Regions from separate parts of the Alishewanella sp. BS5-314 genome, predicted to be linked through region 3. Evidence: predicted binding sites of a transcription regulator. Region 3 holds the regulator's gene; each other region holds the start of a gene.

Region 1 (5,764 bases), 1.8 Mb from region 3:
ATTGGCCGGTTTGAACCAACAGGTAGAGCAGAGCTTGCTGGAGTTAGCCCTGGCAATGGCCAAGGCGGTGATTGGGGTCGAGGTCAAGACCAATCCGCAGGTGATCCTATTGGCTATACAGGAAGCAACTGCTGCATTACCACTGAAAACCGAACTGATGCGGATTAAATTACATCCTGATGATCTCGCCATTATCCGTAGTCATTACAGTGACGAGCAAATACAAGCCCAACACTGGCAACTGCTGGCCGATCCCTTGCTTGAGCGCGGTAGTTGCCTGGTCGAAGCTGAAAAAACCAGTGTTGACAGAAGTTTGACGCAACGCATTAACAGCAGTCTGGAACACTTCCTGCATCAGGCCGATAACGAACACTAATCAGGCCCTCCGGCCGTTGTGACAGTGAGCTAAGATGGCTGAACCCGCTAAACTGCAGCAGTTTTTGCAGCAACAACATCAATTTATTCAATCCAGCAAGCCTGCGGTATCCGGTCGCTTGGTGCGGGTTGTCGGTTTGACCCTGGAAGCCACCGGCTGCAGCGCGGCTATTGGTCAGGCTTGTCTGGTCGAAGGGGCCCGTGGCGATCTGCTGGCTGAAGTGGTTGGCTTTGCACAGGATAAAGTGTTTTTAATGCCGCAAGAGGATATCGAGGGCGTGGTACCGGGTGCCAGGGTAACTCCGTTACTGCAGTACAAAGGGGTACCTCTAAGTATGAGCTTATTGGGGCGGGTGATTGACGGTGTTGGCAGACCTCTGGACGGTAAAGGCCCCATCGCGGCGACGCAGTTTAGCAGTGGCAAAGGTAAAGCCATAAACCCTTTACACCGGCGTCCGATTAAACAGCCGCTGGATGTCGGCGTCCGCACTATCAATGCCATCCTGACAGTGGGAAAAGGCCAGCGGATGGGGTTGTTTGCCGGCTCAGGGGTCGGTAAGAGCGTACTGCTCGGCATGATGACCCGCGGCACTGCCGCAGATGTTATCGTGGTCGGGCTGGTCGGTGAGCGTGGCCGCGAGGTGAAAGAGTTTATCGACGAGATCCTTGGCGAAGACGGTAAAAGCCGGGCTGTGGTCGTGGCGGCGCCGGCAGATGTTTCGCCGCTGATGCGGCTAAAAGGCTGTGAAACCGCGGTTCAGGTTGCGGAGTACTTCCGGGACCAAGGGCTTGATGTTTTGTTACTTATTGATTCAATTACCCGCTATGCCCAGGCGCAGCGTGAGATAGCTCTGGCTGTTGGCGAGCCGCCGGCAACCAAAGGTTACCCTCCCTCGGTGTTTGCCAAATTACCGGCGCTGGTGGAGCGGGCCGGTAACGGCTCCGGCCATCAGGGCTCAATTACGGCCTTTTACACGGTATTATCTGAAGGCGATGATTTACAGGATCCGATTGCCGACGCGTCACGGGCGATCCTGGATGGCCATATCGTGTTATCGCGGCAACTTGCTGACGCTGGACACTTTCCTGCCATCGATATTGAGAAGTCAATTAGCCGGGTGATGCCGGCCGTTACCAGTGAAGAGCATCAGTTACTGGCGCGTAGCATTAAGCAACTCTATGCCAGCTATCAGCAAAGTAAAGATCTGATTGCTATCGGCGCCTATGTTCGCGGTAGTGATCCCCAGTTGGATCTGGCGATCCAATTGTTACCGCGGATCAATCAGTTCTTGCAACAGGGGATGAAGGATGTCGTACCTTACGATGATTGTCTCAGTGCATTAAGCCAGCTGGCGCCGAATCAACGGGGTAGAACATGAGCAGTAAGCTAGCGTTGTTGATCAAAGTACAAAAAGAGCGCGAAGAACAGTTACAGGCCAACTTTGTCCGGGCACAACAGATGTACCAGCAAGCCGAGCAAAAATATCAGGGGCTGGCGCAATACCGCACTGACTACATCCAACAAAGCCAGCAGCAGGGCTCAATAGGGCTGGGCGGCAGGCAGTATAACCAGTTTCTGGCTTTTATCAGCAAATTAGATGAGGCATTAAGCCAGCAAGCGCGGGTGGTACAGCAAAGCCGAAACGCAGCTGAACAACGCAAACAAAGCTGGTTGAAGATGCAAACCAAACGTAAGGCATTAGAGAAATTGCTGCAGTTAGCAGCTGAACGTGAACAGCTGACGCAGGAGCGGCAGCAACAAAAACTGGCAGATGATTATGCCCTGCAGCGCTTTATGCAGCAGCGGCTGTTGCTAAACAGTGACTAGGGCGTGTTGACGTTTGCTGCTTAGATTTTGTTCGCACTGGCGGCGTTTTGATCGCGAAACGAGGAGCGCAGTTTAGTCATTCTAAATAAGTGACGAGTGACAAAGAGCAAAGCGCCGCCAGCGCGAACCCTCCGGGCAGCGTTTGGCTGGCGTTTCTACTGCGTTATCGCTTGTTCATGTAGAATAACTACACATCACAAGCTCTGCCTTGTATAAACACCAGCCAAACGGCTGCAAAAACAAGCAGTAAACGTCAACACGCCCTAAGCAGAGGCAGCGGGTCAAACCGACAGCGTGAGCTGGCGCGCCGATGTCATTACCCCGGGTCACTGAAAACTGGCGCGAATTTTGAATGTAATTTGTCAGCAGTACTGTGACAAGCATTTTTGCAGCGCAAAGATGGCGAACAAATAAAGCCCAAGGTCAGTCAGTGCACAAGCTAATACTGACCGCAGGCGCAAGTAGCAACGGATTACAGGTATATCTCTATGACGCAAGGTGTGCAGATATCAATGCTGTTAAACCCGGCAGAGTCGCTGGCATTTAGCGAAGTGCCGGGTTTTGCCACTACGGCGGAGGCTGGCTATAACGGCGAAACCACTTTTGCCCGCTTGCTCAGTGACGAACAACAACAACAGTTGCCGCAGCGGCAGTCTGTTGCCGCTGTACCCAGCCAGCTTGCCTCCCCTGAACCCGTTGCAGAAGCTGAGCTGACTCCGCTACCGGTACCAGCCGTTGTGGCAGCGGATCCGGCCGGGCAATCAGTGGCAGCAGCTGCTGAACCAATACCAGTAGAATTGTCGGATGCGGACATTGCCGTCTGGTCCGAAATTTCGTTACCGCCTGTTGAACCTGAGCCGGTTGCACAGCAGGCGGCTATTTCCTGGTTGGGCTTAATTGAACAGGCAAACCAAACCAGTGCACAGTTGGATAAAAAGCGTTTTATGGCGATCCAACAGCAGTTAATGCAGCACCAGGTAATTGAACAGCAAATCGGGCCTGTACCAGAGTCGCCATTATTACCGGCAGAGCAAGCAGAGTTAATTTTCAGTCAGCAGTTTGACACCACAAGACAACAGAGCAGTAGCAGCCCGACAACTAAAGTTGGCACGGCGCAGCAATTATCAGAGCCTGTAATATCTGCGCCCGCTATAGCGGCGTCGGCTACTGAGCCATCAGGCACCGAGGTTGAGCAAGAAACGGCTCAGGCCAACCTCGACCCCGTGCTGCAACTTCAGGCGAAGTCGGAGCGAACCGTAGTCACGCAAGCAGCGGCTGATTTAAAACGTACGATCATGCAGCCGGTGGTCAGTGCCAAAGCTGCAGGCGTTACCGACGGTCAGGCTGATAAAGCGATAGTCAGCACGCCGACTTCTGCTGTGCCGCAGACGCCACTTCAGCCAGCGATAGCTCCGGAAACTACCTCTGCCGCGATGCTTGCGCCGGAGCAAGAAGTTGTTGAACTGATGCAACAGATGCTGCCGTCCCAAGCGGCTCAGCAGACAGCCCCGTTGAGTAGCAGTAAAGCCGTTGCGGATCCAACAGTGCCAGTGGATAAAACGGCGGTTGAGCCGGTTGTTGTTATTAACGACGTAGCTGAGGTCGCTGCGCTGGCTGTTACGGCAGCGCCTCAGGCTGTCAGCCAGTCTGCGGCGCCGCTGCAAGCTGCGGTTAGCCGTGTTGCGGGAACCTCGCCGGCAGCAAAGGGAACAGCGGAGCGGCATAGTAAAGTTGACAGCGAAACAGCGTCACGCGAACGCAGTGCTGGTCGTAACGTCAGCCTGACAGATGCGATTCCGCCAGTGGAAACCAGCTCAGACAAAGCCTTGCCGCCGATTAGTCGGTTGGAAGTCGTGCTAGCCGCAAACAGCGCCAGCGCAGTGCAAGTGCAAGCTGGCAACTTAGCTGAAACGACGACCCAATTACAAAACCGGTTTGAGCAGCAGCTTATACAGCAACAGAAAGCGGATGCTCCGGTTGCCAGTCCAGAGCTGAGTGCGAAATTAAAGCAACTGAATCTGCAGCAGCAGGATGCCACTTTGCAGCTGCGTGAGCGGGTGCATGTAATGGTCAGGCAAAATATTCAGGTTGCCGAAATCCGGCTTGATCCTGCCGAGCTTGGTCAGATGCAGATCCGGGTAAATCTGCAGCAGGAACAAGCATCAGTGCAATTTATCGTGCAGCAGCAAGCAGCAAAAGAACTATTGGAGCAGCAAATGCCCCGTTTACGGGAAATGTTACAGCAACAAGGGATCCAATTGGGAGAAGGCCAGGTGCAGCAGCAAGAGCGCCAGCAAACCGGTCAGAATAGTCAGGGGCAGCAGCAAGGCACAGAATTGGCTGATACAGGCGATGACGCAATGCCGACCCAGCAAATTCAGGTTAAGCTTTCTGAGCGTTTGGTTGACTACTATGCTTAAGCAACAGCCAACTGTCTGACTTTTCATTTACAAAGTTTCGGGCCGGTGAGCATAATAACATCTTTACAGTGGGGCTGAGGGAGCCGTGGTATGGCGGAAAATGAACTGGAATTGGTCGATCAGGGCGCAAAAAAGAAAAAACTGATCATTATCGGCGCAGCTGCCGGCCTGCTGCTGGTATTGGCGGTGGTGGCATTTTTTCTGTTAAGTGGCGGTGATAGCAGTGCCCCAGTCACTAGCGAGCAAGCTGGCACTGAAGCTGGCGCTGGCCCAACCGTGGCGCAGGGCTCGGCGCTTTATGTGCAGATGCCACGACCTTTCGTATTTAATGTTGCGGGGGCAAACCGGGATCGGTTGGTACAGATCCGGGTGCAACTGATGGTCCGTGGCGATGCCAATCAGGCGCTGGCGATGCGGCATATCCCATTAATTGAAGGAACTTTACTGGCGACCTTTAGTACCGCCAGTGCTGATGAATTAATAACGTCAACCGGGAAAGAACAATTAAAGAACAAAGCGCTGATCGATTTGCAAACCGCGATGCTGGATGTGGTGGGCAGTGCTGTCGTCGCAGAAGTTTTGTTTACCGGTTTTGTGATGCAATAACAAGAGTGAATAACAGTGTCTGACTTACTATCGCAGGATGAAATTGATGCGCTGTTACATGGCGTCGATGAAGTCGAAGAAGAAGAAGTAGATAGCAGCGATGGCGCCGATGGCGGGCGCACGGTGCAGTTTGACTTCTCATCCCACGACCGTATCGTTCGTGGTCGTATGCCTACGCTGGAAATGGTAAACGAGCGGTTTGCCCGCCATATGCGGATCAGTTTGTTTAATATGATGCGCCGCACTGCCGAGGTGTCAATCAACGGCGTGCAGATGATCAAATTCGGCGAATATGTTCATACCCTGTTTGTACCGACCAGCTTAAATATGGTGCGGTTCCGGCCATTAAAAGGTACCGGCCTGATCACCATGGAAGCGCGTTTGGTGTTCATTCTGGTAGATAACTTCTTTGGTGGTGATGGTCGTTATCACGCCAAGATTGAAGGCCGCGAATTTACGCCAACAGAGCGGCGTATTATTCAAATGCTGTTAAAACTGATTTTTGAAGATTACAAAGAAGCCTGGGCACCGGTAA
Region 2 (5,764 bases), on a different contig from region 3:
ACTGCACTGAAGATGGCTGTTAGGCAGCAGTCGCTCAGCCGGTAGCGGCTTGCCATCGGTTTTCGCAAACCCCAGAATCTCTTCCTGTTGCGCTACGGTCAGTTGCTGCCAGTGTTTCAGGTCCAGGTTGGCGCGATAAAAATGCAAATAACTACCGCCAGCGAACATGGGGGAATCAACAGCAGGCACCAAAGCAGCCTGACGCCGTTTTATACCGCGGGGATTCTGCGGCGCATCCGGAAAACCGGTAAGTTGCCTGCCATCCAAATAACGGAAGCCGGAGAGTTGCTCAGACACTTCAATATTCGCCAGCAACAGCTGCTGGATCTGTTGTAGCGCAATATAGTTTACATCCAAGCGATCCGATCTGACCTGGATCAGTAAATCAGCCATACTGCAGCTCACTGCCAGATGCTCTGAAGGTAGTACCGGAAAGGCCTGTAAGCCTGCCGGACGTTGCCAGGGATAAAGGCTATCCCAATAATGACTACTGATAGCCACCAGACCGGTTAGCATCGACTCCGAAAAATGTTCGGCCAAGCGTTGCAACATTTGTGGAATGCGCAGCAGCTTTTGCCGCAAAATGGCTTCCTGCCCATCCAGGACATTACACAACAAATAACTCGCATGTAAATTTGCTTCGGCACAAATGCCTAATTGTTCCCGCGCCATGCCAGTGTAAGAGTTCCGGTCTGTTTAATATCCTTGCCCCTAGTATACCCTAAATCAGTCTAAGCTTAATCCCCCGAAAGTTTGTGAGATATATCTCACAAAAGACGCAGCCAAAACGCTATTTTAAGCCACCACCTTAGGGACAGAATCAATTAAGCGACTGTATTTAAATAACTTATTCAAATTAACTACTATCTTACAACTTTATGACTAAGATACGAATTGTCTTACAAGGCCCCCAAAGCTGCGGCAAAGGTGCATAATACTCACATCGACGGAATGATAGCTGACAGGAAGTTAGCTGGCAGGATGCCCGACAGGAGTCGAGCGCTTTGATGCGCAGCAGGTGCCGGATGCACTGAACAGGCAGGATGCACAAGGAAGAAACAGGACACCTTCAGGATGAAGAAGGCTCGGCAGGATGAAAGAGCTTTGATGGACAGCCTTGGATGGCAATATTGATCCCGGGTCGCAGGCTGCGGCCAGGCAGATGGTAGTAAGGATAGCCGTTACCATCATAGGATAAGTCATCGTTGATGACGGCAGGATGCGCCAGCGGGCACCGGAGTGCCCACTACCGGAACTCAGGATACTGACCGGATGTCAGTTGCAGGATGCTCAGGCGGGATGCCATCAGGACGAACAGGATTTGCCTCAGGGATCGAGGTTGCAATGGATGCATCAGGAATCAGTGGCCGCGCAGTTTGCGGCCCGCTTCCTTTATACTACCTCACTTTTTTCGCCCCAGCTTTTTTACCCCAAATACACGCTAATATTTTTTTCAGCTAATACCAGCTACCTTTCTGGCCGCCTTATTTTCTCCTGCCTTTGCACACCCGTGCCTGGCGCAACAGTTCCGCTGACAGATAAAAAAACCCCGCGGCTTTCACCACGGGGCGTCAAATTCAGACAAAGGACAAGGATAGACGTGTTTAGGTGGTTCAGGTTTAGTGGGGATTGCCGGTTAGCGGTGCTAACAGGGTTTCGCCCACAGGCTCCCGCAACGTGCCACCTGCACGCTGCGGGCTGCTTACTTTACCGAGGCGACAAATTCAGGATAGGCTTCGATACCACACTCTGAGCTGTCGACACCCTCGTATTCGGCTTCTTCGCTGACCCGGATCCCCACTACTAACTTCAGCAGGTACCACACCAGCAGACTGGTGGCAAATACCCAGCCGAAGATGGTCAGGGCACCAATGATCTGGCCGCTAAAGCTGCTATCACCATTGGTAATAGGCACTAATAACAAACCATATAAGCCCACTACGCCGTGCACTGAAATCGCACCGACCGGATCATCGATTTTAATTTTATCCAGCGCCAGGATAGACGCGACCACTAACACACCGGCAATAGCGCCAAACAGTGAGGCTTGCAGCGGTGTTGGCGTAGAAGGCTCTGCGGTAATGGCAACGAGACCCGCCAGAGCACCGTTTAACGCCATGGTCAGGTCGGCCTTGCGGAACAGGATCACCGAGGTAATCAGGGCTGCGACCACGCCTGAGGCAGCGGCGGCGTTGGTATTCAGAAACACCACAGCCACACTGTGCGCATTGGCAATATCACCCAGTTTTAATACCGAGCCGCCGTTAAAGCCAAACCAACCCATCCACAGGATCAAAGTACCTAAAGCTGCCAGCGGCATATTGGCACCTGGGATCGCATTGACTTTACCGTCTTTACCGTATTTGCCTTTACGGGCGCCTAACAGTAATACCCCGGCTAACGCTGCAGCCGCACCCGCCATATGCACTATGCCTGAGCCGGCAAAGTCAGAGAAACCCAGATCGCCTAAGTTATATAAGCCAAATACTTCTTTACCGCCCCAGGTCCAGCTGCCTTGCATCGGGTAGATAAAGCCGGTCATGACCACGGCAAAGGCTAAAAAGGCCCACAATTTCATCCGCTCCGCTACAGCACCAGAGACAATCGACATTGCTGTCGCGACAAAGACCACCTGAAAGAAGAAGTCAGAAGCACCGGAATAGACGGCGTCACCGGTAAAATCATCTTGCTCCGCAAAGGAGGCTAAAGTGGCATCTACATCAATTTCTGCAATACCTTGCAGGAAAATGCCGCCATCGTACATAAAGTAGTAGCCGCAGACTAAATACATGATGCAGGCAATCGAATAGAGCGCGACATTCTTGGTCAGAATTTCGGTGGTGTTCTTGGCCCGCACCAGACCGGCTTCCAGCATCGAAAAGCCCGCCGCCATCCACATCACCAGCACCCCACACATCAGGAAGTAGAAGGTGTCCATCGCAAACTGTAAATGATAAATTTGTTCTTGCATGGCAAGGCTCCTTAAATCGCTTCAGCGTCAGTTTCGCCGGTACGGATCCGCACCGCCTGCTCCAGGTCATAGACAAAGATCTTGCCATCGCCGATCCGCCCGGTATAAGCCGCTTTCTGGATCGCTTCCAGTAAGCGTTCTACCTGATCGTCCTGGGTAGCAATTTCCAGTTTCACTTTCGGCAGGAAATCAACCTGATACTCGGCTCCGCGATAGAGCTCGGTGTGGCCTTTCTGGCGGCCAAAACCCTTTACTTCGGTAACCGTTAAACCTTCTACCCCAATGTCCGCAATCGCTTCCCGGACATCATCCAGTTTGAACGGCTTGATGATGGCACATACAAGCTTCATGATGGTTTTCCTTATCGACTAATTATGCTGTTCGCTTAAAAAGATAAGAAAACCTTGTGCCAAGATTTTTATTTGATATAAAACATAAACTTAAGCTTTACAGCTTACAGTTGGCGAAAAAAAACGCACCAGTTTAGTGCGTTTTTCCCTGCCAGAGTGCAAGCCAGTACCCGCGCCGGCAATCTGAAAAGCAGCGTATCGGCATGACGTTATGTAGCAGGTTATGCCGGCAGAAATTCCTGCCAGGCTTGTATTAACAACAGCAAATCTGCCAGCCCACATTCGCTGCAAAGCCCGCTTTCATCCAGCTGTAAATCGTCGTCCAGCTCCTCCGGCAGTGATTGTACGGCCAACTCACCGCTCTCCGTCGCCAACAGACTATTATGGCAAACCCGCACTTCCTGCTGCTGCACCAGTAAGCTAAATTCACGCCCCTGATACTGCCAGTCCTGATAAGGCTTGAGTGCCTGTAGCCGGCTTAGCAGCGGCTGGTAAGCACTGGCGCGGTGCGCAAACTCATCCAGCAGAAATTGCTGCAGCGCCGCTTGTTCAGTGGCGAGTTTAAGCCGGTAGCGCCGGCTGTCGCGATCATAGATAAAGTCGTATTCCATCTTTGCCAACTGTTTGCTTTATTGCGGCTGCAGAAATAACAACGCCTGCACAAGGCAGGCGTTGTTAGTCGTTACTAAGTGCTTACACCGCTTGCTGGATAATCACATTATCCGCTTTTTTGGTGTACTGCGGCATCTTATGGAAGTTCAGGTAGCGATAGGTATCGGCTGCCGTGGCATCGATCTGTTTCGCATATTCCATATATTCTGCCACTGTCGGTAATCTTCCGATAATTGAAGATACCGCAGCCAGCTCAGCTGACGCCAGATACACATTAGCACCCTGACCTAAACGGTTCGGGAAGTTACGGGTAGAAGTAGACACTACCGTTGACTTCTCAGCCACCCGCGCCTGGTTACCCATACAGAGTGAACAGCCTGGCATCTCGGTGCGGGCCCCCACTTTGCCGTAAATACCGTAGTAACCTTCTTCGGTCAGCTGGGCCTGGTCCATCTTGGTCGGTGGCGCAATCCATAACCGGGTTGGTAACTGGCCTTTGAACTTATCCAGTAACTTACCGGCAGCACGGAAGTGGCCAATGTTAGTCATACAAGAACCGATGAACACTTCATCAATCTTGTCGCCGGCAACTTCAGACAGTAAACGGGCATCGTCCGGATCGTTTGGCGCACACAGTACCGGCTCTTTAATGTCGGCCAGATCGATTTCGATCACTTCAGTGTATTCAGCATCGGCATCGGCTTCCATCAGCTGTGGATCTTTCAGCCAGGCCTGCATCGCATTGATACGGCGCTCGATAGTGCGCACATCACCGTAACCTTCAGCGATCATCCACTTCAGCATCACGATATTCGATTCCAGATATTCGGCAATCGACTCTTTTGACAGCTTGATGGTACAACCGGCTGCTGAACGCTCAGCAGAGGCATCAGATAATTCAAACGCCTGCTCTACGGTCAGATTCGGTAAACCTTCGATTTCTAAGATACGGCCAGAGAAGATGTTCTTCTTACCTTTCTTATCAACCGTCAGCAAACCTTTCTGAATGGCAACATAAGGAATGGCGTGCACTAAGTCGCGCAGCGTAATACCAGGCTGCATTTCGCCTTTAAAGCGCACCAGTACCGACTCTGGCATATCCAGTGGCATTACACCAGTCGCTGCGGCGAACGCCACTAAACCTGAACCTGCCGGGAACGAAATACCAATCGGGAAACGGGTGTGAGAGTCACCACCGGTACCCACAGTATCAGGCAGCAACATGCGGTTTAACCAGCTGTGGATAATACCATCGCCCGGACGCAGTGAGACACCGCCACGGTTCATAATAAAGTCTGGCAGAGTATGATGCGTATCCACGTCGACCGGCTTCGGATAAGCGGCAGTGTGACAGAACGACTGCATCGTCAGATCGGCAGAGAAACCTAAACAGGCTAAGTCTTTTAACTCGTCACGGGTCATAGGGCCAGTGGTGTCTTGTGAACCTACGGTAGTCATCTTCGGCTCACAGTAAGTACCAGGACGCACGCCTTTCACGCAACACGCCTTACCCACCATTTTCTGCGCCAGCGTAAAGCCTTTGCCAGTGTCGGCTTTGGCTTGTGGGCGACGGAATTTGTCAGAGGCAGCTAAACCTAAGAACTCACGGGCACGGTCAGTTAAACCACGGCCGATAATCAGTGGAATACGGCCACCGGCACGCACTTCGTCAATTAATACGTCAGTTGCCAGGCTGAATTCAGCCAGCACTTCGCCGCTACCATGGCGCACGATTTTGCCTTCATATGGCAGAATGTCGATCACATCGCCCATCTCGAGCTTGCTGACATCAACCTCAATTGGCAGTGCACCTGAGTCTTCCATGGTATTG
Region 3 (5,764 bases):
CTTGGGAAATCAGCAGTCAGCAAGGTATTTGGTTTCCGGAAGATAAAATTATTCTGGAACAGCAAGTCCTGCTCAGAAATTTGCTGCCTGGCGAGTTTATTGAACAGGTTGAAACAGCCTCATTACAAATGCTGTTGCCAGAAAAAACGCTGCAAACGCATGAGCGGGTGCGGCTTAGCGGACCAGGCTTTTATATTCTGGGCATCGGCCTGCAGGCCGACCTCACGGCACAACATTTAGTGCTGCAAAAACATCTGGAAACGGTATACGCCAATGAAAACTAAGTTATTAATCGCTGCAGTATTTTTTAGTTCGCAAGCTCTGGCAGCGACGAAGCCAGATCATACTTTGCCGATTGCGATTAACGCAGATAATACCGAGGCGTCCATTCGCGATAATATCGCGGTTTACGTCAACAATGTGGAAGTCACCCAAGGCTCCTTGCTGATCAAAGCCGATAAGCTGGAGATCAATGCCAGTGCCGGTAAAGGTAATGAGGTGTTTATTTTTACCGGTCGTCCGGCTACCTATTCCCAATTACTGGAAGGCGACCGGCCGGTAACGGCTCAGGCGAATGAGATCCGCTACGATTTGGCCAGCCGGACCCTGACGCTGACTGCGGATGCCGAGCTTACCCAGAGCGGTTCTCTGGTGCGTGGTGATGTGATTCGTTATAACATCGAGTTACAACAGTTAACGGCCGGCAGTGAACAAAACCGGCGGGTAACCACCATTTTCACGCCGGAAACCAAGGAAAATCAATGAAGTTAGTGGTTTCACATCTGGCCAAAAGCTATAAAGGCCGGCAGGTGGTAAAAGATGTCAGTCTGGAAGTCAAAGCAGGTCAGATCGTTGGCTTGTTGGGACCCAATGGTGCCGGCAAAACCACCACTTTTTATATGATTGTTGGTCTGGTGCCATCCGATAAAGGTCAGATCACGTTAAACGAGCAAGATATCACCTTCGCCCCTATTCATCAGCGGGCTCGGGCGGGTATTGGTTATTTACCGCAGGAAAGTTCGATTTTCCGCAAATTGACGGTATACGACAATTTGCTGGCAATTCTGGAAACCCGAAAGGAACTTAACCGGCAGCAACGGGAAGAAATCGCCGATGACTTGCTGGAAGAATTTCATATCGGGCATATTAAGAATAGTCTTGGCATGGCGCTGTCTGGTGGTGAGCGGCGGCGGGTAGAGATCGCACGCGCCCTGGCCGCAGATCCGGCTTTTATTTTGCTGGATGAGCCCTTTGCCGGCGTGGACCCGATTTCGGTGCTGGATATTAAAAAAATTATTCAGCACCTATGCCAGCGCGGCATCGGGGTACTGATCACTGACCATAATGTGCGGGAAACCCTCGATGTCTGCGAAATAGCCTATATTGTCAGTCATGGTGAATTAATTGCCGCCGGCTCGCCGCAGGATGTGTTAGCGAATCAACAGGTCCGCGATGTATACCTGGGTGAGCAATTCAGGCTATAGTAGGGCAATCAGCGTCAAGTCCTCCACCCGCTGACACGGAAGGCGCAATCAGGCGGCACAGACCGCAGCCACTTCCAGGATGGAGGGGATATACTCAGGAGAGAATCAGACTTACATGAAGCCGTCTTTACAACTTCGCCTTGGCCAACAGCTAACAATGACGCCGCAGCTGCAGCAAGCGATCCGCTTATTGCAGCTTTCCACCATTGAGCTGCAGCAGGAAATTCAGGAAGCGCTGGATGCCAACCCCTTGCTTGAGCCCGACGACGACTTCGAACCGGGCACGCCCGAGACCGACCTGAGCCTGTCGAATATCAACCGTGAAGAAAGCAGCGGGTCAACGTCTGACAGTGAAGACTACCAGGCTGGTAATGACGATTATCCGGAATTTAATGACGTTAGTGAGCGCGATACCAGCGAGGCAATGGCCGAGCAGAATATCCAGGAGGACTTACCACTGGACAATAACTGGGACGATTTAGTCAGTGCCGCCCCGGTCAGCAATGGCGCCCTGCCAGACGAGGATCTGGTATATCAGGGCGAAACCACTGAAACCTTGCAGGATTATTTGCGTTGGCAAATGGACCTTACCCCTTTTTCTGAGACAGACCGCGCCATTGCCGAAGTCATTATTGAAGCCGTCGATGAAGCCGGTTTACTGACCATAGATGTGGAAGATATCTTAGCCTCACTGCAGCTGCCGGATGTCGAAGCCGATGAAGTCGAGGCTGTATTAAAACGGATCCAATTGTTTGACCCTGTCGGTGTGGCGGCCCGCTCAGTGAAAGAGTGCTTGCTGATCCAGCTACGGCAGTTTGATCCTGCCACCCCCTATTTAAATGATGCAAAACAAATAATCAGCGAATATACCGACTTTTTAGCTAACCGGGACTTTCGTTCTTTGATGCGGGTGACTAAACTCAAAGAAGATGAGTTAAAAGAAGTGATGCGCCTGATCCACAGCCTGAACCCGCGCCCCGGCGCCGATGTGATCAGGCAGGAACAGCAATATGTGATTCCTGATGTAGTGGTTACCAAGGTTAAAGGTCGTTGGCAGGTGGAGCTGAATCCGGATGCCATGCCCAAAGTGAAAATCAACCAGCAGTATGCTGCGCTGTCCAGAACGGTCAGAAGCAGTGCCGACAGCCAGTTTATCCGCTCACATCTGCAGGAGGCGAAATGGTTTTTGAAAAGTCTGGAAAGCCGCAACGAAACCTTGCTAAAGGTCGCCAACTGTATCGTGCAACAGCAACAAGCCTTTTTTGAGCATGGCGAAGAGGCCATGAAACCCATGGTATTAAATGATGTGGCAGAAATGGTAAGTATGCATGAGTCAACAATTTCCCGGGTTACTACCCAAAAGTATATGCATACGCCGCGCGGAATTTTTGAACTTAAATTCTTCTTCTCCAGTCATGTTAGTACAGAGAGTGGTGGTGAATGTTCATCTACCGCCATCCGTGCCTTTATTAAGAAATTGGTGGCAGCAGAGAACCCGGCTAAGCCACTGAGTGACAGTAAGATGGCAGAAATCTTATCCGAACAGGGGATCAATGTCGCAAGGCGTACCATCGCCAAGTACCGTGAATCGCTGTTTATTGCGCCATCTAATCAACGAAAGACCTTGCTGTAAGTGTCTTAACAAGAAGGAAGAGTCTATGCAAATCAACTTAACTGGCCGTCATGTAGAAATTACCGACTCTCTGAGAGAATATGTAGACAGTAAATTTTCCAAGCTGGAGCGTCATTTCGAGAATATCAATAACGTGCATGTTATTCTGAACGTGGAAAAACTGAAGCAAATCGCTGAAGCCAAAGTACATTTAAACGGCGGTGAAGTCTTTGCGGTGTCAGAAGATGAAAATATGTATGCTGCAATTGACCAGTTAATTGATAAACTGGACCGGCAAGTGATTAAACACAAAGAAAAGTTGTCGCGACACTAACCATGATAAATTTAAGCGCTATGCTGGAGAAGAACTGCACCAAGAGTGCAGTTCTTTTTAACAGCAAAAAACGGATCCTCGAATATATTGCCGAACTGGCTCATCAACAGCTGCCAGAGATGTCTGAGTACAGCATTCTGGAAGCCCTGATGACCCGGGAAAAGTTGGGTTCAACCGGTATTGGTGGTGGTATTGCCATTCCCCATGGCAAGCTCGACTGCGTTACCTCACCGATCCTGATATTTGTGGTAAGCCAGGATCCGATCCCCTTTGACGCTATCGATAACCAGGGCGTCGATATTTTTTGTGCCATCCTGATCCCGAAAGATCAGTGTCAGGCTCACTTAACTACACTTTCTGGTATTGCAAAACTGCTGACTCAAAAAGATCTGACCAAAAAGATCCGACATGCCAGTTCTGATCAGGAGCTGTATCAGTTATTAATGGACTATAGCCAACAAACGGGTGAAAAATGAAACTGCTGGTAGTCAGTGGCCGCTCAGGTTCAGGAAAATCGGTGGCGCTGAGAGTAATGGAAGATTTGGGCTACTACTGCGTCGACAATATTCCGGTTAATTTATTACCGACTCTCGCTAATGCGGTGATGGGTCAGTATGAGCGGGTTGCCGTCAGTATTGACGTACGTAATCTGCCGAATGAACCGGAAGAGCTGGCGGAGATCCTGTCTTACCTGCCGCGTAAGCTGGAACTGACTATCCTGTATCTGGATGCGGACCATACCACCCTGATTAAACGCTTTAGCGAAACCCGGCGTTTACATCCGCTATCTCACCAGGCGATGTCACTGGATGAAGCGATCTCCCGCGAACAGCAACTGTTAGATCCTATTGCCAGCCGCGCCGATCTCTATATTGATACCACTGACCTTAACGTACACCAACTGGCAGAAGTATTGCGTGAACGGATCCTTGGCCAGAAAACCGGTCGCCTGGTGATCCTGTTTGAGTCCTTTGGCTTTAAATATGGCATTCCCAAGGATGCCGACTTTGTGTTTGATGCCCGTTTTCTGCCCAATCCGCATTGGGAACCAGAGTTAAAGCCCCTGACGGGTCTGGATCAGCCAGTAAAGGACTATCTGGCGGCAGAAGCCATAGTAGGTAAATATATCTGGCAAATTAACAGCTTTATCAGCAGTTGGTTACCGCATCTGGAGCGTAATAGCCGCAGCTACCTGACAATCGCTATCGGTTGCACCGGTGGCCAACACCGTTCGGTTTATATCGCGGAAAGTCTGGCGGAAAGCTATCGCAGTCAACGTGATGATGTGCAAATCCGGCACCGGGAGTTAAAACGTCATCATGGCCGCTAAACTCAGTCAACAGGTTACCATCATCAATCAGCTGGGGTTACATGCCAGGGCTGCCACTAAGTTGGTACAACTGTGCCAGAAATTTTCGGCTAAGGTTGAACTGGTGCAGGATGACGGTAAAACGGCCGATGCCGGTAGTGTGCTGGCACTGCTGATGCTGGCCAGTAGCAAGGGCAAAACCCTGACTGTTACCACTGAAGGGCCTGATGCTGCAGCAGCGCTAGAGGCGATAGTGGCGTTAATAGACGCCGGCTTTGACGAGCTCTGAACCGGCGATTTCGGCCGGTTTTTCTTTATTCCCCCCCCTAAATCTGCTACCTTTACTGCCTTGTTCAGTTTTTTTAATTGAAAATTAGTAGCTTGAACTACTCTTAAACAGCAATCCGCGCCACGCTGGGGTGCGTATCAACCGCAATTTCAGGCTATCTAAACAGGAGTAGCTTATGTTATATGTGGTCCTCTCGATCTTTTTGCTCGCCTGTATCGCGCCACATCTGTATCGACTGCTCGGTAAACATACTGGTCTGGTGCTAGCGTTGTTACCCGCTACGCTATTTATCTATTTCGCCAGCCAACTCAGTGCCGTCAGTCAGGGGCAGCCGCTGCTGCAAAGCTGGCCATGGTTTCCGGGGCTGGGTATTCAGCTCAGCTTTATGCTGGATGGCTTGTCGTTACTCTTTGCCTTACTGATCACCGGTATCGGCACCTTTATCCTCTGCTATGCCGGCCAATATCTGCAAGGGCATCCGGCACTGGGGCGCTTTTTTTTATTCTTGCTCAGCTTTATGGGCGCCATGCTCGGCCTGGTATTATCCGATAATCTGATCACCTTATTTGTGTTCTGGGAACTGACCACCGTCAGCTCCTTTATGCTGATTGGCTTTAATCACGAAGATAGCGAGTCACGCCAAAAAGCCCATCAGGGGTTGATGGTAACAGTGCTGGGTGGTTTGGCGCTGATGACAGGGCTGATTATGCTGGGTATGGCCGCGGGCAGCTATCAA
Region 4 (5,764 bases), 1.7 Mb from region 3:
TGAGCTGAAATCACTGCAGGTGCCTCCAATAATGGTGGCTCAATGGCGCGGATAGCGATTGGGCTACGTACTTCATAGGTACCGTTACTTAAGGTCAGAGCACCGAAACGCCAGCTGTTATAAACTGTGGTAGCCGTTGTGCGGAAACGTACTGCATAACGTGCGATACCGTTGGCAGGCACGCTCAGTGAGTTACTCTCAATCCACTGACCATTTGCTAATACCAGAGGTGTGGCAGTAATTCCTGCCGGCGCGTTAACACTAATATTGTAAACAGAGGCAACACCCGATACGTCTTTTACCTCTCTATACACTACCCGATTGCGATCTAACTGACCAATGCCAATAGAGGGCAGGTTCAACTGGCTTGCTTCGAAGCTATAACCGGCGTTAGCGTAGGTATCACAGCTAAAGCCAGTGGCATTCTGCACGAAGGCTCTGGCGTTCAGGCCGCACAGGAAAGCGTAGTAATGCGCTGCGCTAACATCATAGACCAGACCTGGATTGGCTGCACTGGCTGGTACCGCGTGGCCGGCGCCAAAGTCGAAAGGATCAGCTGCAGTTGCCCCATTTTCCTTCGTTACGTTCTGTCGCGCAGTGGTCATCAAGGCTGATTTAATCATAGCCGGAGACCATTCAGGATTTGCGCCACGAAGTAAAGCCGCCATACCAGCAATATGCGGGCTGGACATTGAAGTACCTTGCAGATAGACAAAGGGAACATTCGGGCGAGTTAACAACGGGCCCTCAGAGGCGGCTGCCAGAATGCGAACGCCAGGAGCAGTAATATCGGGTTTGATAATATCTGCTGAAGCCAGGTTAGCACCACGCGAAGAGAAGGAGGCCATAATATTTCCAACTTCAGTACGCTGTTGCAGGGCTCCCGGAGCCAGGCGAGCGCTAACGGTTTCGCCGCTGTTGATAGCACTCAGAATCGTCTGGCCATTCGCCAAAGAGATCATCACGCCTGGAATATTAAAACGACCCGTGCCGCCCATGACAATAGGAGCGGTACCGTCACTATTGATCACGATAGCACCAACTGCGCCGGCAGCTTGAGCTGCGGCTAGTTTAATATCAAAGCCGCAGGTACCACGCTGCATAACAACCAATTTACCGGCCAGAGCTGCGCTATTAGTCAGTGTAGTACAGGCTAAAATTGGATTAGCAACGGCCAAATCAGCCTGAACCGGGCTTATTGTCGACAGTGGCACTGTGGTTGAAGCTTCAACTGCCTGGTAATTGCCAGCTGCTGCTCCGCTTAATACCGAAAAATTCGTTGAGCCAGCGACAAAAGAAGTACCGTCATAAGTTGAGGCGGCAACACTCATTACCCATGGAGCAGGAGTACCCACGGTGCCAGCGCCCGGACCACTGTTTCCAGCTGAAACAGAGACAAAAACACCGGCTTGAGTTGCACGAAGTTTTGCGGCTGCCGCTATTGTGGTCAGGCTTGTAGTACTGCCACTGATTGAGTAGTTGATAACATCGACACCATCCGCTACCGCGGCATCAATCGCAGCCATGGTATCACCGCCAAAGCAACCCCGCTCAGCAACGCCACTCGGACTGGTGTAACTGCTATTCCAGCAAGCTTTGTATGCCGCAATACGTGCACGCGGAGCGATACCCGTTACAAAACCAGCAGGCTGGCCGTCAATAATAGCTTGCACCCGCTCGTTGCCCGCCGCTGTGGCAGCAACGTGAGTACCGTGGTTATCCGCATCCCGGGGCGAGCGATATTCACCTGGCTGTAAATTATAAACAGAGGTAAAGGCTTGGTTGAAAAAGCGCGCACCGATCAGTTTATTATTACAACGAAAGGTTGCATCCTGGCCAGAATCACAAAAACCAGTGAATTTTTCCAGCAATGAATAAGTACCGTCATCAGCAAAGCTTGGATTCTCAGGCCAAATACCGGAATCGATAATACCAATAACGACGTCTTCGCCTTTCACTCCAAGGGTATGCTGACCATTTGCACCGTTTAAACCAAGGAATTCAGGTGTGTTTGCTGTATCCAGTTGCATTGGTTCATCCAGCCAGATACCAATAACATCAGGATGTTGTTGTAAGCGCTGAGCCTCGTCAGCAGTTAACACCGCAGAAAAACCGTTAAAGGTGTGCGTGAAAGAGTGCAGGATATTGCTGATGCCCTGTTGTTCAGCCAACTGCTGATGGAACTGTCTTACCCGTTCATTATAGGCCTGCATAGCGGGTGATTGGGCATTGTACATATTGCCCGCCGCCAGTTGGTTGTTAGGTGCCAGCTCGCCTAAATTTACCGCTTGCTCAACGCCAGTCAGACCTTTAACCTGAATAATATAGGGAGCCTTGGTTGCTGAAAGCTCAGACAATTGAAGTTCGCTGGTATCAACGCTGATCTCAAACGGGTTGGCAGCAAGGTTAGGGTTGGCAACAACGCTGCCGATTGAGCAGGTTGCTATCACAGACAAGCTCAATAGCTTGATTTTAGTATTAAGTTTTTTTGTTAGCATTATTTTTATTTCTCATTATTAAGATCGTACTTAGCTTTAGCACCAACTTGAATAACTATGCTAAAAAAACACCTTTATAGTTAACTGTAAAGAAAACTGACAGCTATATGATGTTTTTCGGCAAGTGTTTAAATTGGTGTAATAAAAGCTGACAGTATTAACGCTTTGCTGTGTAGCTACGACGAGTCTTTGCTAAACCAATCATCCCTAACAACAATAAAGCCAGTGTGGCGGGAGCCGGTACGGGTAGCCGCGCATTACCAAGAGAGATCTCAATAACACCTAATGAGCTGCCTGCTGAAATGTCCATAAAACCAAAATCATCAGCAAAAAAGAGTTGGTAGCTGATGTTGTTGAACTCATCCAGGACTTCGAAGGTTAAAAAAGACAGGCCTTGTTTCAGATTGCTCATCGAAAACTCAGCATAAAATAAATCGCTCATTTGCTGAACAAAACTTGTTCCAAATAACGTCAACTCAAACCAGGCTTCGACCTCAAATTTATCAACATCAAATTCAAACGCCTCTAGCACATTGATGCTGACAGAACCTATTAAGGCTTTATTGCTACCTTCAACTTCATAGATATCCTGACTAAGGATCAGAGAAGCGTGAGCAGAAGGTTGGAACAATACAAAGGACCCGGCTAAAAGCAGTAGCGCAGAAAAAAACTTCTTCATTAATTCGTACTCCTGGATTATTAATGTTTATTATAAATTATGCATTTTTATGCAGTTTGAGAGTAACTGCACTGCAAAATCCAGGATGCACGCTTCATGCCAGCTCATTAACAGCAAGGTCAACTCTGTTAACAATTAAGCGGTTTTCTTTATTCTTTTAACCTAGAACGGATGGTGCGGAACCTATTCTTTTGGTGGGGCTACAGCATCTGCTACCTGAATTAGCTACAGGTTGCAGATGCTGAATACTAACGGTAAGGATTGCGTGATAACTTTGTGAACTGGCTAAGGATGATGATAGTAGCTGTTAAACTATAGGTAAACATAATCAGTCGGCTCCAGGCCGCCATGCTTAAACCGGCAAATTGCCAATCCACACTACCACAGGTGCCGGTCACCTCAAATACCGCGGGCAGCCATTTATCTAACGCCAGCCAGGTTGGAAAATCCGCAAATAAGGCGCAGGTCGTAAAGCCACCCTCGGCTAAAATTTGTTCAATACCTACCAGCTCCTGCGCCTGATATAGGCCATATAAGGCACTACTTAGCCACAAGCTCAGTGCGGCAAACCTCATTACCGTATTACGAGGTGCCAGTAACGCCAGTAACGCCGCCAGTAAAATACCGGCAAAAGCAACCCGGATATAAATACATTTAATGCAAGGCTGATAATTTAACGCGTACTGGAAATACAGCCCGGTTAGCTCCATAGCCAGAGCGGTTAACGCTAACAGTAACCAGGGCCAGCGTTGCATCGATAAGGATTTCAGTGTTTTAAACATGGTATGACGATCTGTTATTGTTGTTTTGCTGGCTAATCTAAGGGATTTCAACAAAATACACAATGCAAGCCGAAGGGCAGTGGCAAGCTGGCAAGCTATTTTTACAAGCTGACTTGTTAATGGCATCGGCTCTGGTACAATCAGTGCCAACTTATAAGAACCATTATTGACACGGATAACGGTGCATGACCAATCTGATTAAAGCACAAAGCCCGGCGGGCTTTGCCGAAGAATATATCGTTGATTCTATCTGGAATGGCAAATTTGCCCCGGGTTCTATTTTACCGGCAGAGCGCGAGCTCTCCGAATTAATTGGTGTTACCCGTACCACGCTGCGTGAAGTATTACAGCGGCTGGCGCGTGATGGCTGGTTGACTATTCAGCATGGTAAACCCACTAAAGTAAATAACTTTTGGGAAACCTCAGGCCTGAATATTTTGGAAACCCTGGCCCGGCTGGACGAAGAGCGGATGCCGGATCTGGTCGACGAGCTGTTATCTGCCCGGACTAATATCAGTGCGATTTATATTCGCGGCGCCATTAAAACCCATCAACAACAGGTCATTGATGCCCTGACTGGCTCTGAGCAGTTGGAAGATACCGCCGAAGCCTTTGCTGATTTTGACTATAACCTGAACCATGAATTGGCTTTACATTCGTCAAACCGGATCTATGTGCTGATTTTAAATGGTTTCCGTGGTTTGTATAACAAAATTGCCCGCTTTTACTTTTCCAGCCCGGCGGCGCGGGAACTGGCCCGCCAGTACTATCAGCAATTAAAAGCCCTGGCGCAAACCGGCAAGCATGATGATGTGGTGATGACAGTGCGTAAATATGGTATCGACAGCGGTAAGATCTGGTCTGAACTGCGGCCGACCATTCCGCGCGATCTGATGGAATAAGCCAACTTAGTCTAAGATAAAAGCCGCAGCCCGCTCTGCGGCTTTTTTATGGCTGTTGCACTGGGCTGACTACACTTTTTGATATAAGATATTCCCAATTGTTATAAGTGTGTCTTTAGCGGAGTCCAAGATGTCAGTAGCAGCCATGACCTGCCGGAAAGTCAGTGAGATCTATCTGGATAACAACGCTACCACGGCGGTGCTACCTGGCGCGGCGGAAGCCGTGTTGCAATGTATGCAACAGGATTTTGGTAATCCCAGCAGCACACACAGTACCGGCATTAAAGCCAAGGCGTTGTTAGAGCACAGCCGCAAGCTGGCGCGCCAGTTATTGGGCGCTGATAACGGCGACATTATCTTTACCTCAGGAGCTACCGAAGGCATCCAAACCTCAGTGCTGTCGGCATTGCTGGCGATCCGTGAGCGCGGCTTGGCGGGGCCTGACACCCTGTTACTCTATGGCGCAACCGAACACAAGGCGGTGCCGGAGAGTCTGAAACACTGGAATAGCCTACTACAACTTAATGCCAGTATCTGTGCCATCCCGGTACTTGCCAATGGCCTGCTCGACTTAGCGGCGCTGGCAGAGCTGCTGCCAAAGGCGGCTCTGGTCTGTACTATGGCTGCCAATAATGAAACCGGTGTGCAGCAGGACCTGCTGGCGATTGAGCAGTTGCTAAACCAGCATAATGCGGATGCTTACTGGTTGGTTGATTGCGTGCAGGCGCTGGGCAAAATGCCGCTCAATCTGGCGGCAAGCCGGATTGATTATGCGCCCTTTAGTGGCCATAAGCTGTACGCCCCCAAAGGCATCGGCTTTTTATATGTGCGCAAAGGGGCTCCTTATCAGCCACTGATCACCGGTGGGGGCCAGGAAGGCGGCTTACGCTCCGGTACCGAAAA

The links. The regulator sigma-54, encoded in region 3, starts transcription at its own class of promoters, with help from an activator protein. The targets are predictions, from matches to a motif close to GTTGGCACGNNNNTNGNNT.
Region 1: a site for sigma-54 is predicted at 2,539-2,557, ahead of H1D31_RS05870 (flagellar hook-length control protein FliK). Genes of this name have one in related genera too.
Region 2: a site for sigma-54 is predicted at 3,367-3,385, ahead of glnK (P-II family nitrogen regulator). Genes of this name have one in related genera too.
Region 4: a site for sigma-54 is predicted at 3,263-3,281, ahead of H1D31_RS06550 (PEP-CTERM sorting domain-containing protein). Genes of this name have one in related genera too.

What each region holds. Positions count from the first base shown of each region.
Region 1 covers NZ_JACEHJ010000002.1:291,643-297,406, forward strand. Annotated here, with positions in the region: gene fliH (flagellar assembly protein FliH) at 1-376, shown strand, start outside; gene fliI (flagellar protein export ATPase FliI) at 411-1,754, shown strand; gene fliJ (flagellar export protein FliJ) at 1,751-2,203, shown strand; gene H1D31_RS05870 (flagellar hook-length control protein FliK) at 2,692-4,623, shown strand; gene fliL (flagellar basal body-associated protein FliL) at 4,714-5,229, shown strand; gene fliM (flagellar motor switch protein FliM) at 5,245-5,764, shown strand, end outside.
Region 2 covers NZ_JACEHJ010000001.1:507,944-513,707, forward strand. Annotated here, with positions in the region: gene H1D31_RS02365 (Dyp-type peroxidase) at 1-672, opposite strand, end outside; gene H1D31_RS02370 (ammonium transporter) at 1,703-2,971, opposite strand; gene glnK (P-II family nitrogen regulator) at 2,983-3,321, opposite strand; gene H1D31_RS02380 (YacL family protein) at 3,543-3,932, opposite strand; gene acnB (bifunctional aconitate hydratase 2/2-methylisocitrate dehydratase) at 4,015-5,764, opposite strand, start outside.
Region 3 covers NZ_JACEHJ010000002.1:2,107,494-2,113,257, forward strand. Annotated here, with positions in the region: gene lptC (LPS export ABC transporter periplasmic protein LptC) at 1-284, shown strand, start outside; gene lptA (lipopolysaccharide transport periplasmic protein LptA) at 274-765, shown strand; gene lptB (LPS export ABC transporter ATP-binding protein) at 762-1,484, shown strand; gene H1D31_RS14370 (RNA polymerase factor sigma-54) at 1,600-3,117, shown strand; gene hpf (ribosome hibernation promoting factor) at 3,143-3,430, shown strand; gene ptsN (PTS IIA-like nitrogen regulatory protein PtsN) at 3,433-3,906, shown strand; gene rapZ (RNase adapter RapZ) at 3,903-4,760, shown strand; gene H1D31_RS14390 (HPr family phosphocarrier protein) at 4,750-5,028, shown strand; gene H1D31_RS14395 (putative monovalent cation/H+ antiporter subunit A) at 5,204-5,764, shown strand, end outside.
Region 4 covers NZ_JACEHJ010000002.1:440,059-445,822, forward strand. Annotated here, with positions in the region: gene H1D31_RS06545 (S8 family serine peptidase) at 1-2,450, opposite strand, end outside; gene H1D31_RS06550 (PEP-CTERM sorting domain-containing protein) at 2,656-3,177, opposite strand; gene dsbB (disulfide bond formation protein DsbB) at 3,426-3,959, opposite strand; gene fadR (fatty acid metabolism transcriptional regulator FadR) at 4,145-4,861, shown strand; gene H1D31_RS06565 (aminotransferase class V-fold PLP-dependent enzyme) at 4,992-5,764, shown strand, end outside.